2 regions of the Streptomyces broussonetiae genome follow, and region 2 is predicted to be linked to the other one. Evidence: riboswitches for the same ligand, from Rfam matches in the RefSeq annotation. Region 2 holds a riboswitch; the other holds the start of a gene.
What was found. A riboswitch is a leader RNA that binds a small molecule or an ion and turns the genes downstream of it on or off. The one in region 2 is predicted to bind glycine.
Positions count from the first base shown of each region.

Region 1: it holds a riboswitch for glycine, as region 2 does, so the genes downstream of both, gcvP (aminomethyl-transferring glycine dehydrogenase) here and gcvT (glycine cleavage system aminomethyltransferase GcvT) in region 2, are expected to answer to the same signal.

Region 1 is NZ_CP047020.1:2,040,787-2,048,556, forward strand. It holds gene GQF42_RS09405 (ABC transporter ATP-binding protein) at 1-258, shown strand, start outside; partial or broken gene GQF42_RS09410 (TOBE domain-containing protein) at 287-711, shown strand; gene gcvP (aminomethyl-transferring glycine dehydrogenase) at 775-3,660, opposite strand; glycine riboswitch at 3,831-3,925, opposite strand; gene GQF42_RS09420 (PRC-barrel domain-containing protein) at 4,045-4,416, shown strand; gene GQF42_RS09425 (DNA polymerase IV) at 4,338-5,789, opposite strand; gene GQF42_RS09430 (MerR family transcriptional regulator) at 5,848-6,531, opposite strand; gene GQF42_RS09435 (bifunctional nuclease family protein) at 6,795-7,268, opposite strand; gene ftsR (transcriptional regulator FtsR) at 7,354-7,770, opposite strand, start outside.
Region 2 is NZ_CP047020.1:6,468,054-6,475,823, forward strand. It holds gene GQF42_RS29935 (L-serine ammonia-lyase) at 1-1,227, opposite strand, end outside; gene glyA (serine hydroxymethyltransferase) at 1,333-2,598, opposite strand; gene gcvH (glycine cleavage system protein GcvH) at 2,603-2,989, opposite strand; gene gcvT (glycine cleavage system aminomethyltransferase GcvT) at 3,125-4,243, opposite strand; glycine riboswitch at 4,286-4,399, opposite strand; glycine riboswitch at 4,400-4,497, opposite strand; gene GQF42_RS29955 (AAA family ATPase) at 4,661-5,329, shown strand; gene GQF42_RS29960 (enhanced serine sensitivity protein SseB) at 5,372-6,163, shown strand; gene GQF42_RS29965 (enhanced serine sensitivity protein SseB C-terminal domain-containing protein) at 6,300-7,130, shown strand; gene GQF42_RS29970 (ABC transporter permease) at 7,403-7,770, shown strand, end outside.

The sequences.
Region 1 (7,770 bases), 4.4 Mb from region 2:
CCGGTCTTCGTGGCCTTCCCGCCCGCCGCCGTCACCCTGTTCCGGGACCGGCCGACCGGCGCCAGCGCCCGGAACCTGTGGCGCTGCGAGGTCGAGGGCCTGGAGACGCACGGCGACCAGATCCGTGCCGTCCTGACCGGCGAACTCCCGCTCGCCGCCGACCTCACCACGGTGGCCGCCGCCGAGCTGGACCTGCACCCGGGCGCAGCTGTCTGGGCGACGGTCAAGGCGACGCAGACCCACGCATACCCGGCATGATCGGACGGGCACCCTAGCGTGGTTGCCCATGACTCTGAGCATCCGCAATCAGCTGCCCGGCACGGTCACCGAGGTCCGGTCCGGTCCGGCGAGGCCATGGCCACGGTCAAGGTCCGGCTGGACGGCGGTCAGCACCTCATGGCGGCCATCACCAAGGAGTCCGCCGAGGACCTGGCCCTCGCCCCCGGCTCGGCCGTCCGCGCCCTGGTGAAGTCGACCGAGGTCTCCCTCGCCACCAGCCGGATCAAGGGCCTGTCGATCCGCAACCAGCTTCCGGGCGCGGTCACCGGCCTCAGGACCGGCGCCGTCATGGCCTCCGTGAAGATCACCGTCGACGGCGCCGAACTGACCGCGGCCATCACCAAGGACGCGGTCGCCGACCTCGGCCTCTTCGTGGGGTCCGACGTGGTCGCCCTGATCAAGGCGACCGAGGTGTCGCTGGCGACGGCCTGAGACCGTACGACGTCGAGGGCCCCGCCCGCAGATCCGGACGGAGCCCTCGACGTCACCGTTCGCTCAGTCCTCGTACGCGTCCAGCGGCGGGCAGGAGCACACCAGGTTGCGGTCGCCGAAGGCCTGGTCGATACGGCGCACCGGCGGCCAGTACTTGTCGGCGGCCGAGACACCGGCCGGGAAGACGGCCTGCTCGCGGCTGTACGCGTGCGTCCACTCACCGCCGAGCGCGGCGGCGGTGTGCGGGGCGCCCCGCAGCGGGTTGTCCTCCGCGGGCCACTCGCCCGAGCCGACCTTCTCGATCTCCGCGCGGATGGCGATCATCGCGTCGCAGAACCGGTCCAGCTCGGTGATGTCCTCCGACTCGGTCGGCTCGATCATCAGCGTGCCGGCCACCGGGAAGGACATGGTCGGCGCGTGGAAGCCGTAGTCGATCAGGCGCTTGGCCACGTCGTCCACGCTCACGCCGGTCGCCTTGGTCAGCGGACGCAGGTCGATGATGCACTCGTGCGCGACCAGGCCGCCCGGACCCGTGTAGAGCACGGGATAGTGCGGCTCCAGGCGCTTGGCGATGTAGTTCGCCGAGAGCACGGCCACCTGCGTGGCCCGCTTGAGGCCCTCGCCGCCCATCAGGCGGACGTACGCCCAGGAGATGGGCAGGATGCCCGCGGAGCCCCAGGGAGCGGCCGAGATCGGGCCCACGCCCGTCTCCGGGCCCGCCGCGGGCTGCAGCGGGTGGTTCGGCAGGTACGGCGCGAGGTGCGCACGGACCGCGACCGGACCGACGCCGGGACCGCCGCCGCCGTGCGGGATGCAGAAGGTCTTGTGCAGGTTCAGGTGCGAGACGTCGCCGCCGAAGTGGCCCGGCTTGGCGAGTCCGACCAGCGCGTTGAGGTTGGCGCCGTCGACGTACACCTGGCCGCCCGCCTCGTGCACCCGGGCGCAGATGTCGGCGACGTGCTCCTCGAACACACCGTGCGTCGACGGGTAGGTGATCATCAGCACCGCCAGCTCGTCGCGGTACTGCTCGATCTTCGCCCGCAGGTCCTCGACGTCGATCTCGCCGTCCTCGGCGGTCCTGACGACGACCACCTTCATGCCGGCCATCACGGCGCTGGCCGCGTTGGTGCCGTGCGCGGAGGACGGGATCAGGCAGACGGTGCGCTGGTCGTCGCCGTTGGCCCTGTGGTAGCCGCGTACGGCGAGCAGACCGGCCAGCTCGCCCTGGGAACCGGCGTTGGGCTGGAGGGAGACCTTGTCGTAGCCGGTGACCTCGGCGAGACGCTCCTCCAGCTCGCGGATGAGCGTGAGGTAGCCCTGCGCCTGCTCGGCCGGGACGAAGGGGTGCAGCTGGCCGAACTCGGGCCAGGTGACGGGCTCCATCTCGGTGGTCGCGTTGAGCTTCATGGTGCAGGAGCCCAGCGGGATCATGCCGCGGTCGAGCGCGTAGTCGCGGTCGGCCAGCTTGCGCAGGTAGCGCAGCATCGCGGTCTCGGAGCGGTGCTGGTGGAAGACCGGGTGCGTGAGGTAGGCGTCGGTGCGCAGCAGGGCCTCGGGCAGGGCGTCCACAGCGCTCGCGTCCAGCGCCTCCATGTCGCCCGTCACGCCGAAGGCGGCGAAGACCGCGCCCAGCTGGGCCCGGTTGGTGGTCTCGTCACAGGCGATCGAGACGTGGTCGGCGTCGACGGGGTACAGGTTGACGCCGTTGTCCCGCGCGGCGGCGACGACCTCGGCGGCCTTGCCGGGCACGCGCGCGGTGACGGTGTCGAAGAAGGCCCCGTGGACGATCTCCACGCCGCCCGCCCGCAGACCCTCGGCGAGGATCGTGGCGTAGCGGTGCGTGCGCCGGGCGATGACCTGGAGCCCCTCCGGCCCGTGGTAGACGGCGTACATGCCGGCCATCACGGCGAGCAGCACCTGCGCGGTACAGATGTTGCTGGTGGCCTTCTCCCGGCGGATGTGCTGCTCACGGGTCTGCAGCGCGAGCCGGTAGGCCTTGTGCCCGTCGGCGTCGACGGAGACCCCGACGAGCCGGCCGGGCAGGCTGCGGGCGAACTTCTCGTGCACGGCCATGTAGCCGGCGTGCGGGCCGCCGAAGCCCATGGGGACGCCGAAACGCTGGGTGGTGCCGACGGCGATGTCCGCGCCCAGCTCGCCCGGCGAGGTCAGCAGGGTCAGCGCGAGCAGGTCGGCGGCGACGGTGACCAGGGCACCCAGCTCGTGCGCCTGGTCGATGACCGGCTTGATGTCGCGTACGGCACCGGAGGCGCCCGGGTACTGGATCAGCACGCCGTTGATCTCGCGTGCGGCTATGTCCGCCGGGATGCCCTCGCTGAGGTCGGCGACGACGACCTCGGCCCCGGTCGGCTCGGCGCGCGTCTCGATGACCGCGACGGTCTGCGGCAGCGCGTCCGCGTCGACCAGGAACAGGCCCTTCTTGTTCCTGCCCATGCGCCGGGACAGCGCCATCGCCTCGGCGGCGGCGGTGCCCTCGTCGAGCAGGGAGGCACCCGAGGTGGGCAGGCCCGTCAGTTCGGCAACCGTCGTCTGGAAGTTCAGCAGGGCCTCGAGCCGGCCTTGAGAGATCTCCGGCTGGTACGGCGTGTACGCCGTGTACCAGGCCGGGTTCTCCATCACGTTGCGCAGGATGACCGGCGGCGTGAACGTCCCGTAGTACCCCAGCCCGATCATCGAGCCGAGAACCTGGTTGCGGTCGGCGAGCGAGCGCAGCTCGGCGAGCACCTCGGCCTCGGTGCGGGCGCCCGGCAGATCGAGGGCGTCCGCGTTCTTGATCACGTCCGGGACCGCGGCGGCGGTCAGCTCGTCCAGCGAGCCGTAGCCGACCTGCGCGAGCATCTTGGCCCGCGCCTCCTGGTCGGGTCCGATATGGCGCTGCTCGAACGGGATGCCCGCCTCGAGGTCGGAGAGCGGAATGCGTTGGGCGGTCATTGCGGAGGCCTCCTGGTCTGACGCGACCTTCGAGGGGCACCCACGGCGCGGGTACCCCGACGGCCTCCCCCTCTGTCATCTCAACCTGAGAGCTTCACCGGGACACGCCCCGGCTTTCACCGTCGGTGAGGGCGGACACCGTAGACACCCGCCCTGCTTTCCAGAGTGACCTCGTCCGTGCGGTACGTGAGCCTGAGAGATTCCGGGGAGGATTTGCTCCTTCGGCGCCTCCGAGGTCGTCGGAGGACTCTCCCGCACGGGTTCAGCAGCCGAAATCAGGTTACCAGCGAGGTCAACGCCTGAGCCCTCGAGTGGCCGCCTCCGGGAATCTGCTCTTTTGTAGTGCTTACGGATGAGTTGCGACCACGTGGAGGGAGAGGGACCGTGCAGACCGACATCGATCCGCGCAACCTGATCGGCCGCAAGGCGTTCGACCGCAACGGCACCAAGATCGGCACAGTCGACGAGGTGTACCTGGACGACGCGACCGGCATACCCGAGTGGGCGGCCATACGCACCGGCCTGTTCTCGCGCGACGCGTTCGTCCCGCTGGAGCCGAGCGAACTCGTCGAGGGCACCCTCCACGTCCCCTTCGACCGCGCCCTCATCAAGGACGCCCCGGACTTCGGTGTGGGCCGCCATCTCTCCCCCGAACAGGAACTCCAGCTCTACCACCACTACGGCCTCGACACGGCCTCGCCCCCGTCGGTGCCGGACCACGACTTCGGCAAGCTGGCCGGGTCGGAGGAGGCCTGATCCGGTCGGTCCCCCACCTGGCTCCGGGCGGGCCGGCGGGAAGGGGCCGAAACCAGTGGCAACGGATCCGCGGGCTCCAGCGCGGGATCCTCGACGGAGAACGTCCGCACGCGCCCGGGAGGGGACTGCGGTGTCTCGAACCGCACGGTGACGCGTCCCAGCCCGCTCCCCTGCACCCACCCGTGCCCGTGCTCCGCGTGTCTGACGTCCTGCCCTGCGCGCCAGTGGCGTTCGACCGGATCCGGCCGCTCCACGACGGCCTCGGCCATGGACTCCTGAGGCGTTTCCGCCTCACGCGAGGGCAGCGCCTGCGCGAACAGGTCCTCCTGGGTGTAGTCGGCGAGCCCCGAGACACCCACCCCGAGCAGCCGTACCCCACCCGTGGTGTCCACGGACTCCAGCAGCCGCGCGGCGGCCTCCCGCACGACCGCCGGGTCGTCCGTGGGCCCCCTGAGCGTCTCGGAACGGGTCAGTGTCGAGAAGTCGTACCGGCGCACCTTCAGCACGATGGTCCGCCCGGACAGCCCTGCGTCGCGCAGCCGCCGTACACACCGGTCGGCGAGCCGCTGCACCTCCAGGCCGATCCGCAGCCGGTCGTGGATGTCCACGTCGTAGGTGTCCTCGACCGACACCGACTTCGCCTCGCGCTCAGCCACCACGGGCCGCTCGTCCCGGGCCAGCGCCATGGCGTAGAGCGCGTGCCCGTGCGCCTTGCCGAGCAGCCGCACCAGCTCGTCCTCACCTGCCTCGGCCAGCTCCTCGACCGTGGTGATCCCGGCCCTGCGCAGGTGGTCCCCAGTGGCCGGGCCGACCCCGGGCAGGGTCCGCACCGTCAACGGCCCCAGCAGCGCCCGCTCGGTCCCCGGTTCGATGATCACCAGGCCGTCGGGCTTGGCGCGCTCGGAGGCGATCTTCGCGAGCATCTTGGAGGCGGCGAGCCCCACCGACCCGGTGAGCCCGGTGACCGCCAGGATGTCCGCCCGCAGCCTGATCCCGGCCTGGTGCGCCGACTCCTCGTCCCAGGCCGTGCCGCCGGCCTCCAGGTCCACGAACGCCTCGTCCAGGCTGAGCGGCTCCACCAGCGGCGACAGCTCCCGCAGCAGGGCCATCACCTGCTCGCTGATGGCCCGGTACAGCCCGAAGCGCGGCACCAGATACGCGGCGTTGGGAGCCAGCCGGCGAGCCTGGCCCATGGGCATCGCCGAGTGCACCCCGAAGACCCGTGCCTCGTACGACGCGGTGGCCACCACCCCGCGCGGCCCGAGCCCGCCCACGACGACCGCCTTGCCACGCAGGCTCGGCTTGGATGCCTGCTCCACCGAGGCGTAGAAGGCATCCATGTCGAGATGGAGGATGGTCGGCGCGTGTCTCACAACTCCGATGCTGCACCACGGCACTGACAATGCCGTGGTGCCAGAGAGCGGCCGGCGGTCAGACCGCCCGGTTGCGGCGGCGGGCCAGCTCGTCCGAGGGGTTGTGCCCGACGAGGGTCTCGCCCGTGTCGATGCGTTCGCCGTGCAGCTGGGAGAGGGCGCTTTCCACGTCCCGCCACACCACGCCGACGGCGATGCCGAAGACACCCTGACCGCCCTGGAGCAGGGCGTGGACCTCGTCCGGGGAGGTGCACTCGTAGACCGTGGCACCGTCGCTCATGAGGGTCATCCGCTCCAGGTCGCGGAAACCGCGTTCTCTGAGGTGCTGGACGGTCGTGCGGATGTTCTGCAACGAGACACCGGTGTCCAGGAACCGCTTCACGATCTTCAGGACGACCACGTCCCGGAAGCTGTACAGCCGCTGGGTGCCCGACCCGTGGGCGGGCCGCACGCTCGGCTCGACCAGACCGGTGCGCGCCCAGTAGTCGAGCTGCCGGTAGGTGATGCCCGCGGCCGCACAGGCCGTGGGACCTCGGTAGCCGATCTGTTCGGACGTCATGGACGCCGCCCCTCCGCCGTTCGGCACCACCGTCGGCCGCTGCGGAGCGTGATCGACCGCTCTGCTCGGTGGGGGGTACCCCCCGCTCGAACGCAGCTGAGAGCCAGGGGGAGGGTACGGACCGCTCTCCCCGAAACCGCGTCCGGGGGCACCCCCAGCCGTACCGTCGCCGCTCGTTCTCACGCCGACCTCCGTCCTTGACCTGCCTTCTCGACGGTAGGCAGTCACCAGGGGTGCGTCAACGATCGCCACACTCGGCACGCCGAGTGATAATCACCCTAGGAGTGGTTTCGTGTGCCCACCGCGGGGAAAGGCTAGCCGAATGCGCTCGCGGGGAGCCGTAGGACGCTCTCATTGGCCGGTGGCACATGCCCGGCCCCACCGCCCGCACGAGCCCGTGACCGCCCCCCGCTCACCGGCCGTGTGCGGTCACCGGCCGGTCGCGCTCACTGGCTGCTGGTGCCGAAGTCCTCGGGCGAGATCTGGTCGAGGAACTCGCGGAACTTCTCCACCTCGTCCTCCTGCTCGTCCGGAATCGCGATCCCCGCGTCGTCCAGCACCGTGTCGCTGCCGTAGATCGGCGTTCCGGTGCGCAGGGCCAGCGCTATGGCGTCGGAGGGGCGGGCACTGACCTCGACCCCGCTGGCGAACACCAGCTCCGCGTAGAAGACACCTTCCCGCAGGTCGGTGATGCGTACTTCGGTCAGCTCCTGGCCGACGGCCTCCAGCACGTCCTTGAACAGGTCGTGCGTCAGCGGCCGGGCGGGGGCCATACCCTGCTGGGCGAAGGCGATCGCCGTCGCCTCCCCCGGCCCGATCCAGATGGGGAGGTAACGGTCGCCCCCCACTTCGCGCAGGAGCACGATCGGTTGGTTGGAGGGCATTTCGACCCGGACACCTACGACATCGAGCTCGTTCACACAGCAACCCTAGGCCGTGCCCGGGACGTTTGGGTAGTCGGGCCGGGAACAGGTGCCCGATCCGGACCCCCGCGGACCCCGGCTTTCAGGGCAGCCGCACCCCGAGAGCCGTCTTCACGAGAGCCGCGTGCAGCTTCACGGTGAGCGCCGCCAGCTCCTTCGTACGGGCCTCGGCAAGCGCCCTGGTCTGCGGGTTGCGGTGGCGCTTTAGCGGGGCCACCACCTGGTCGACCAGTCCGGCCTCGCGGTCGGCGGCTGCCTTCATCACCCGAAGGTGGCGTGGCTCGATCCCGAACCGCCCCAGTTCGGCGATCAGCGCGGCCACGGTGACCGCCTCGGCTTCATACGCCCCGTCCGCCAGGGGAGCGATGAGCCCGTACGACTCCCACTCCTTCAGCTCGCCCTCGTCGACGTCCGCCGCCGCCAGCAGCTCGGCCCTGCCGACCCTGGCGACCGTGGGCGCCGACGGCGGCTCCCGAAGATCCTCATGGGTGCGCTGACG
Region 2 (7,770 bases):
CGCCTTCACCGCGGCCATGCCGTTGCGCTCGATGCACGGGATCTGGACCAGGCCGCCGACCGGGTCGCAGGTCAGGCCCAGGTTGTGCTCCATGCCGATCTCGGCCGCGTTCTCCACCTGTTCCGGGCTGCCGCCGAGGACCTCCGCCAGTGCGCCCGCGGCCATGGAGCAGGCGGAGCCCACCTCGCCCTGGCAGCCGACCTCGGCGCCGGAGATGGAGGCGTTCTCCTTGAAGAGCATGCCGATCGCGCCGGCCGCCAGCAGGAAGCGGACCACGCCGTCTTCCTTCTCTCCTTCGGAGGCTGCGCCGGCCCCGAAGTTGATGTAGTAGTGCAGGACCGCCGGGATGATGCCCGCCGCGCCGTTCGTGGGGGCGGTGACGACCCGGCCCCCGGCCGCGTTCTCCTCGTTCACCGCCATCGCGTAGAGCGTGATCCACTCCATGGCGTGCGCCAACGGGTCGCCCTCGGCGCGCAGTTGGCGAGCCGTGACGGCGGCGCGGCGGCGGACCTTGAGGCCGCCGGGCAGGATGCCCTCGCGGGACATGCCCCGCTGGACGCACTCGCGCATCACCCGCCAGATCTCCAGCAGGCCCGCGCGGATCTCCTCCTCGGTGCGCCAGGCCCGCTCGTTCTCCAGCATGAGAGAGGAGATCGACAGACCGGTCTCCTTCGTCAGGCGCAGCAGCTCGTCGCCCGTGCGGAAGGGGTACTTCAGGACCGTGTCGTCCAGCACGATGCGGTCCGCGCCGACGGCGTCCTCGTCCACGACGAAGCCGCCGCCGACCGAGTAGTACGTCTTGGACAGGAGTTCCTCGCCCGACGCGTCGTACGCCCATATGGTCATGCCGTTGGCATGGTAGGGCAGGGCCTTGCGGCGGTGCAGGATCAGGTCGTCGTCGAAGGAGAACGGGATCTCGTGCTCGCCCAGCACCTTCAGACGGCCGGACGCCTTGATCGCCTCCACCCGCTCGTCGGCGGTCTCGACGTCCACCGTGCGCGGCGAGGCGCCCTCCAGGCCGAGCAGCACCGCCTTGGGGGTGCCGTGGCCGTGTCCGGTCGCGCCGAGCGAGCCGTACAGCTCGCAGCGCAGGGCCGCGACGGGGCCGAGCAGCTCCTCGTTGCGCAGCCGGCGGGCGAACATGCGCGCCGCGCGCATCGGGCCGACCGTGTGGGAGCTGGACGGTCCGATGCCGATCGAGAACAGGTCGAAGACCGAGATGGCCACGGACGACTCCTCAAGACGGGGGTGGTGCGAAAAAGGGCGGTACGGGGGTGCGGGCACCGCGCACGCCGGTACTCCCAGTGTGCGCGGTGCCCCGCGAAAGGTGTCCTACTTGTTCAGACCCGGGTACAGCGGGTGCTTCTCGGCCAGGGCCTTCACCCGGGCCTGGAGGGCCTGGGCGTCGTACGACGGCTTGAGCGCCTCGGCGATCACGTCCGCGACCTCGGTGAAGTCCTCGGCCGTGAAGCCGCGGGTGGCGAGGGCGGGCGTGCCGATCCTGAGGCCCGAGGTGACCATCGGGGGCCGCGGGTCGTTCGGGACGGCGTTGCGGTTGACCGTGATGCCGACCTCGTGGAGCCGGTCCTCGGCCTGCTGGCCGTCCAGCTCGGACGCGCGCAGGTCGACCAGGATCAGGTGCACGTCCGTACCGCCGGAGAGCACGTTCACCCCGGCCTCGCGGGCGTCGGCGGCCGTCAGGCGCTGCGCCAGGATGCGGGCGCCCTCGACCGTACGGCGCTGGCGCTCCTTGAAGTCCTCCGAGGCCGCGACCTTGAAGGAGACGGCCTTGGCCGCGATCACGTGCTCCAGGGGGCCGCCCTGGAAGCCCGGGAAGACGGAGGAGTTCAGCTTCTTCGCGAAGTCCTGCTTGGCGAGGATGATGCCGCCGCGCGGGCCGCCCAGCGTCTTGTGAGTGGTGGAGGTCACGACGTCGGCGTAGGGCACCGGGTTCGCGTGCAGTCCGGCCGCGACCAGACCGGCGAAGTGCGCCATGTCGACCCACAGGTACGCCCCGGTCTCGTCGGCGATCCGGCGGAACTCGGCGAAGTCCAGCTCACGGGGGTACGCCGACCAGCCCGCGATGATCACCTTGGGGCGGTGCTCCTTGGCGAGCTTCTCCAGCTCGGCCATGTCGACCAGGCCGGTCTCCGGGTCCACGTGGTAGGCGACCACGTTGAACTGCTTGCCGGAGAAGTTCAGCCGCATGCCGTGGGTCAGGTGGCCGCCGTGGGCGAGGTCCAGGCCGAGGATGGTGTCCCCGGGCTGGGCCAGCGCGAACAGGGCCGCCTGGTTGGCGGAGGCGCCGGAGTGGGGCTGGACGTTGGCGTACTCGGCGCCGAACAGCTCCTTGACCCGGTCGATGGCGATCTGCTCGGCGACGTCGACGTGCTCGCAGCCGCCGTAGTAGCGGCGGCCCGGGTAGCCCTCGGCGTACTTGTTGGTGAGGACCGAACCCTGCGCCTCCATCACCGCGAGCGGCGCGAAGTTCTCGGAGGCGATCATCTCCAGCGTGGACTGCTGGCGGCTCAGCTCGGCGTCGACCGCGGCGGCGATCTCCGGGTCCAGCTCGTGCAGGGACGTGTTCAGGACGGTCATGCGGTTACGCCTCCTCGCCGGTGGCAAAAGCCGTGTACTCGGCGGCGGAGAGCAGGCCGGCCGGCTCCTGCGTGACGCGGATCTTGAACAGCCAGCCGCCCTCGAAGGGCTCGGAGTTCACCAGCGACGGGTCGTCGACCACGTCCTCGTTGATCGCGGTGATCTCGCCGGTGACCGGCGAGTACAGCTCGGAGACCGACTTGGTCGACTCCAGCTCACCGCAGGACTCGCCCGCGGTCACGGTGGAGCCGACCTCGGGGAGCTGGACGAAGACGACATCGCCGAGCGCGTTGGCCGCGTGCTCCGTGATGCCGACCGTCGAGACGCCGTCCTCGGCGCCCGACAGCCACTCGTGCTCCTTGCTGTAGCGGTGGTGCTGGGGGTTGCTCATGGCCTGAATTCTCCTGTACGAGCGGGAGTGCTGTTGAAGGGGGACTGCGAAAACTGCTGGTGACCAGGCGAATGTGCGCAGGCTCACGTGCCGTCGCGGGACCGGCCGCGCACAGGACGTGATCGCGCCCAGTCTCTACTTCTGGCGCTTGTAGAACGGAAGCGCCACGACCTCGTACGGCTCGTGGCTGCCTCGGATGTCCACGCCGACGCCCTCGGTGCCGGGCGCCGCGTGCGCCGCGTCGACGTAGGCCATCGCGATCGGCTTGCCCAGGGTGGGGGAGGGAGCGCCGGAGGTGACCTCGCCGACCACCCGGCCGCCGGCGACGACGGCGTACCCGGCGCGCGGCACCCGGCGGCCCTCGGCGACCAGCCCGACGAGCACCCGCGGGGGCTCGGAGGCGGCGCGCTCGGCGGCCTGCCGGAGCGCCTCGCGCCCGACGAAGTCGCCTTCCTTCTCGAACTTCACCACCCGGCCGAGCCCGGCGTCGAAGGGGGTGAGCGAGGTGGTCAGCTCGTGCCCGTACAGCGGCATGCCCGCCTCCAGGCGCAGGGTGTCCCGGCAGGACAGGCCGCACGGGATCAGACCGACGCCCTCGCCGGCCTTGGTCAGCGCCTGCCACAGCTCGACCGCGTGCCCGGGCTTCACGAACACCTCGAAGCCGTCCTCGCCGGTGTAGCCGGTGCGGGCGATGAGCGCGGGGACGCCGGCGACGGTGCCGGGCAGGCCGGCGTAGTACTTCAGCCCGTCCAGGTCGGCGTCGGTGAGGGACTTGAGGATGCCGGGGGACTCAGGGCCCTGGACGGCGATCAGCGCGTAGGCGTCCCGGTCGTCGCGGACCTCGGCGTCGAAGCCGGCCGCGCGCTCGGTGAGGGCGTCCAGCACCACCTGGGCGTTGGAGGCGTTGGCGACGACCATGTACTCGGTCTCGGCGAGCCGGTAGACGATCAGGTCGTCCAGGATGCCGCCGTCGGCCTGGCAGATCATGGTGTAGCGGGCGCGGCCGACGCCGACGGAGGCGATGTTGCCGACCAGGGCGTGGTTCAGCAGGGCGGCGGCCCCGGCGCCGGTCACCGTGATCTCGCCCATGTGGGAGAGGTCGAACAGACCCGCTTTGGTCCGCACCGCGACATGCTCGTCGCGCTCGGAGCCGTAGCGCAGGGGCATGTCCCAGCCGGCGAAGTCGGTCATCGTCGCACCGAGCGCGCGATGCACGGCATCCAGCGCGGTGTGACGGAGTTCAGTGCTGCTCATCGGTCGGTCGGCTCCCAGGAAAGGCGGACGGGCGAGGAACGTTCCTCCCCATCTGTCATCGGAACCTGAGAGGTTCGCCGCGACCGCCACGGGGACGACCACGGTTTGCACCTTGGGTGGAGCCACTGTCACGAGCGGCCCGCTTTTCAGATGTGCCTCGCCCGCGCGGTAACGGGGCCTGAGAGATTCAAGGGAGGGACTTGCTCCTTCGGCGCCCCAGCGAAGGCTGCTGGGGACTCTCCCGCGCGGATTCAAGCGGCCGGTATGCAGTTGGCGGCCACATCATTGCACGCCGAGCGGGCTTTTGTAACCGGCCTGTGGCAAGGCGCGGACCGTATCGCCGACCTCCACCCATTACCTTCTCTTTACGTTTTTCGGGCATGGCCATTACCGAATGGACAGGGGAGGACGATCACGGTGAACAGGACCCCGGTGTACGCCACCGTCACCAGCGGCATCACGGTGCCGAAGCAGCGCCGCGCCCCGGCCCCCGTCGTGCGCGACCTGCGCGACCGGGAGGGCCGCAGCCCGCGCGCCCTGATCCTCGGCCCCCGGGACGTCGTCGTGATCACCGGCCTGCCGGGCAGCGGCAAGTCCACCCTGATGCACCGGGCGGTCCAGGGCCGCCGCATCGACTCGCAGGACACCCGCGACCGCTTCGACGCCCGCATCCCCCGCTTCGTCCCCTACACGCTCTACCGCCCCCTGGTCCGCCTCGTCCACTACGCCGCCCTGCGCCGCGCCCTGCGCACCGGTGAGGGCGTCGTCGTGCACGACTGCGGCACCCGGAGCTGGGTGCGCGGCTGGCTCGTCCGCGCGGCCCGGCGCCGCGGCGGCACGCTGCACCTGCTCCTGCTCGACGTGCCACCCGAGACGGCCCGCGAGGGCCAGCGCGCACGCGGCCGGGGCGTCTCGCGCCACGCCTTCACCCGCCACCGCCGTACGACCGCCCGGCTGCTCGCCGCCGTCGAGCAGGGCGAGCCGCCCGCAGGCTGCGGCTCGGCGGTGGTGCTCGACCGGGCCGCGGCGGACGCCCTGCACCGGATCGGGTTCACCAGGGGCGGGAGTGTCACGGCAACCCGCTAGCCTTCATGGTCACAGCAGTTGTTCCCAGCAGGCGGTAGGCAGATGGACTTCCCGGCGGACACTCCCGCGGACTTCCCGACACAGACGCATCCCCACCCGCACGGCGGTTGGCCCGGCAACGAGCTGGAGGAGGTGCTCTCGGCCTCCCTCGGCATACCCGCCGCGGCCGGCCGGATCATCGAGGTCCTGGGCCGCAGCTTCCTGTGGATCCCGCTGCCCAACGGCGGCGGCCCCGGCAGCGGCCCGCTCGACCTGCCCACCCTGGAGATCGACGGCCAGGCCTACGTCCCGGTGTTCAGCTCCGCGGAGCAGCTGCACCAGGCGACCGGCTCCCACATGTCCTACACCATCGCCCCGGCCGTGGAGTTCGCCCGCGGCCTGCCCGCACAGGTCGGCATCGTGGTGAACCCGGACGCGCTGGTCGGTGTCCCGCTCCCGCCGGCCGCGGTGGCCGAGCTGTGCCGTGCGGGCCGTACCCCCCTCGACGGTCCCAGCACCGGGGGCCGGGTCCGCCTCTTCGAGCCCGACTGGCAGGACGACCCGGTCGACTTCCTCTCCGCCGCGTCCGCCGAGTTCGCCGAGACCGGCGTGGTCCGCACCGCCCGCCGCTGCCTGGCCGCCGTCGAGACGGCCGACCCGGTGCTGTTCGTGGGCGTGGAACTCGCCCAGTGGGAGGGCGACCTGCGCGCCCTTCCCATGGAGGCGCTGGGCAGAGCCCTCGGCAAGGTCCCGGTCGCCTGGCCGGTCAGCCTGGTCCTGCTGGACGTGACGGACGACCCGGTGGCGGAATGGCTGAGGGCGAACGTGCGTCCCTTCTATCAATCCGGTCACTGAAACACCTCAAGGGGCGCAAGGCACTGCGCGACCGGCCACGATGCTCCCGCACGCGTGCACGGACCCGGGGTGACAGCCCGGTGGGCGCATAAGCTGTCTCCCAACACGGGGCACGGAATAGAGAAGGGCACGACAGGTGAGCGCGAGCCACAGCGGCAGCGTGGAGCACACGCTGCGCCAGGTCACGCCCGGACGCTACGACGCCTACGAGGCCCTGCTGCGCTCTCTCGCCACCCCGTCCTCCGGCCAGATCTGGATGCTGCTGTGGCACGGCCAGGCCGGCTCCCCGGACGCCCAGTACGGGAACATGGAGGTCGACGGCTTCCAGTACGCCCCCTGCGTCACCTCCGCCCAGGAGCTGTCGGCCAGCGGCTGGAACCGCTCGTACGAGGTCGTCGACGGCCTCGACGTGGCCCGCACCCTCTATCCCGACCACTACGGCCTCTGGCTCAACCCGCACGCCCCGGGCGGCGGCGTCGGCATCCCCTGGCTGGACCTGCGGCGCATCGCCACGGGCCTGGACCGCCAGCCCGCCGGCCCCCTGCGGCTCACCGCGCCCGGTATCGAGATCCCGCAGTTCTACGCCCTGCTCGCGCAGAACGCCCACCACACCCCGGCCCTGCGCTCCCTGCGCCGCGCCTGGGTGCAGCCCGCGCTCGGGGCGCCCTACCTCGCGCTCGGCCTGGACGTCTACGACACCTCCCCGGCCGCGGTCGACTCGGTGCGCGCGATGATGCTGCAGTCCGTCGGCGCGGTCCCCGAGGGCCTGCCGGTGTCGACGGTCGCGATGACCGACGACTACGACCCGGTCGTGATGTGGATGCGGGCCAACGCCCGCCCGTTCTACGACCGCGAGGCCCACGCGGTCGTGGCCGCACCCCACGCCCAGCCCCCACTCCAGTTGCCGCCCCAGCCGCAGGCCCCGGCCGCCGGCTACGGCTATCCGCCGGTGTCCGGCGGCTACTGACCCACGCCGCTGACCCGGGCTTTTTCCGCACTCCACGACCCGCCCACCCACCGGTGGACGTCCGGTCGGCGCAACTTCCTGTCCGGATAACAGGAAACGCCAGCTTGCATCACGGTTGCGCATCCATTCTCCGCCAAGGCTGGCGGCTCATCACCGGCGCGTTGAAGACTCCCCCTTCAAGGGGCTCGCCCCTGTGTACGACGGACTGAATGATGCCGCTACCAGCGGCGAGTGCGGGCCGGTTACCGCCGGTTGAGAGGGGTCCCAGCCTAATGACGGCACCATTGCACGAGCCGGCCGCGGAAGCGGTCCCGGGCGCGGCCGAGGAAGCGGCGGTCGCCGCCGCCGACGCGAAGGCCGTTCAGGGCCGTTCCCTGGGACGGATCGCCTGGGAGCGCCTGAAGCGGGACAGACTCGCCCTGACGGGTGGGGTCGTCGTGCTTGTCCTGATCGTGATCGCGCTGCTCGCGCCCGTCATCACCAACCTGGTCGGTCAGGACCCGGACGTCTACCACGAGAACCTCATCGACCCGCTGTTCAGCACCCCCAAGGCGTCGTTGGGCGGCATCAGCGGCGACCACCTGCTCGGTGTCGAACCGGTCAACGGCCGCGACATCTTCGCGCGCATCATCTACGGGTC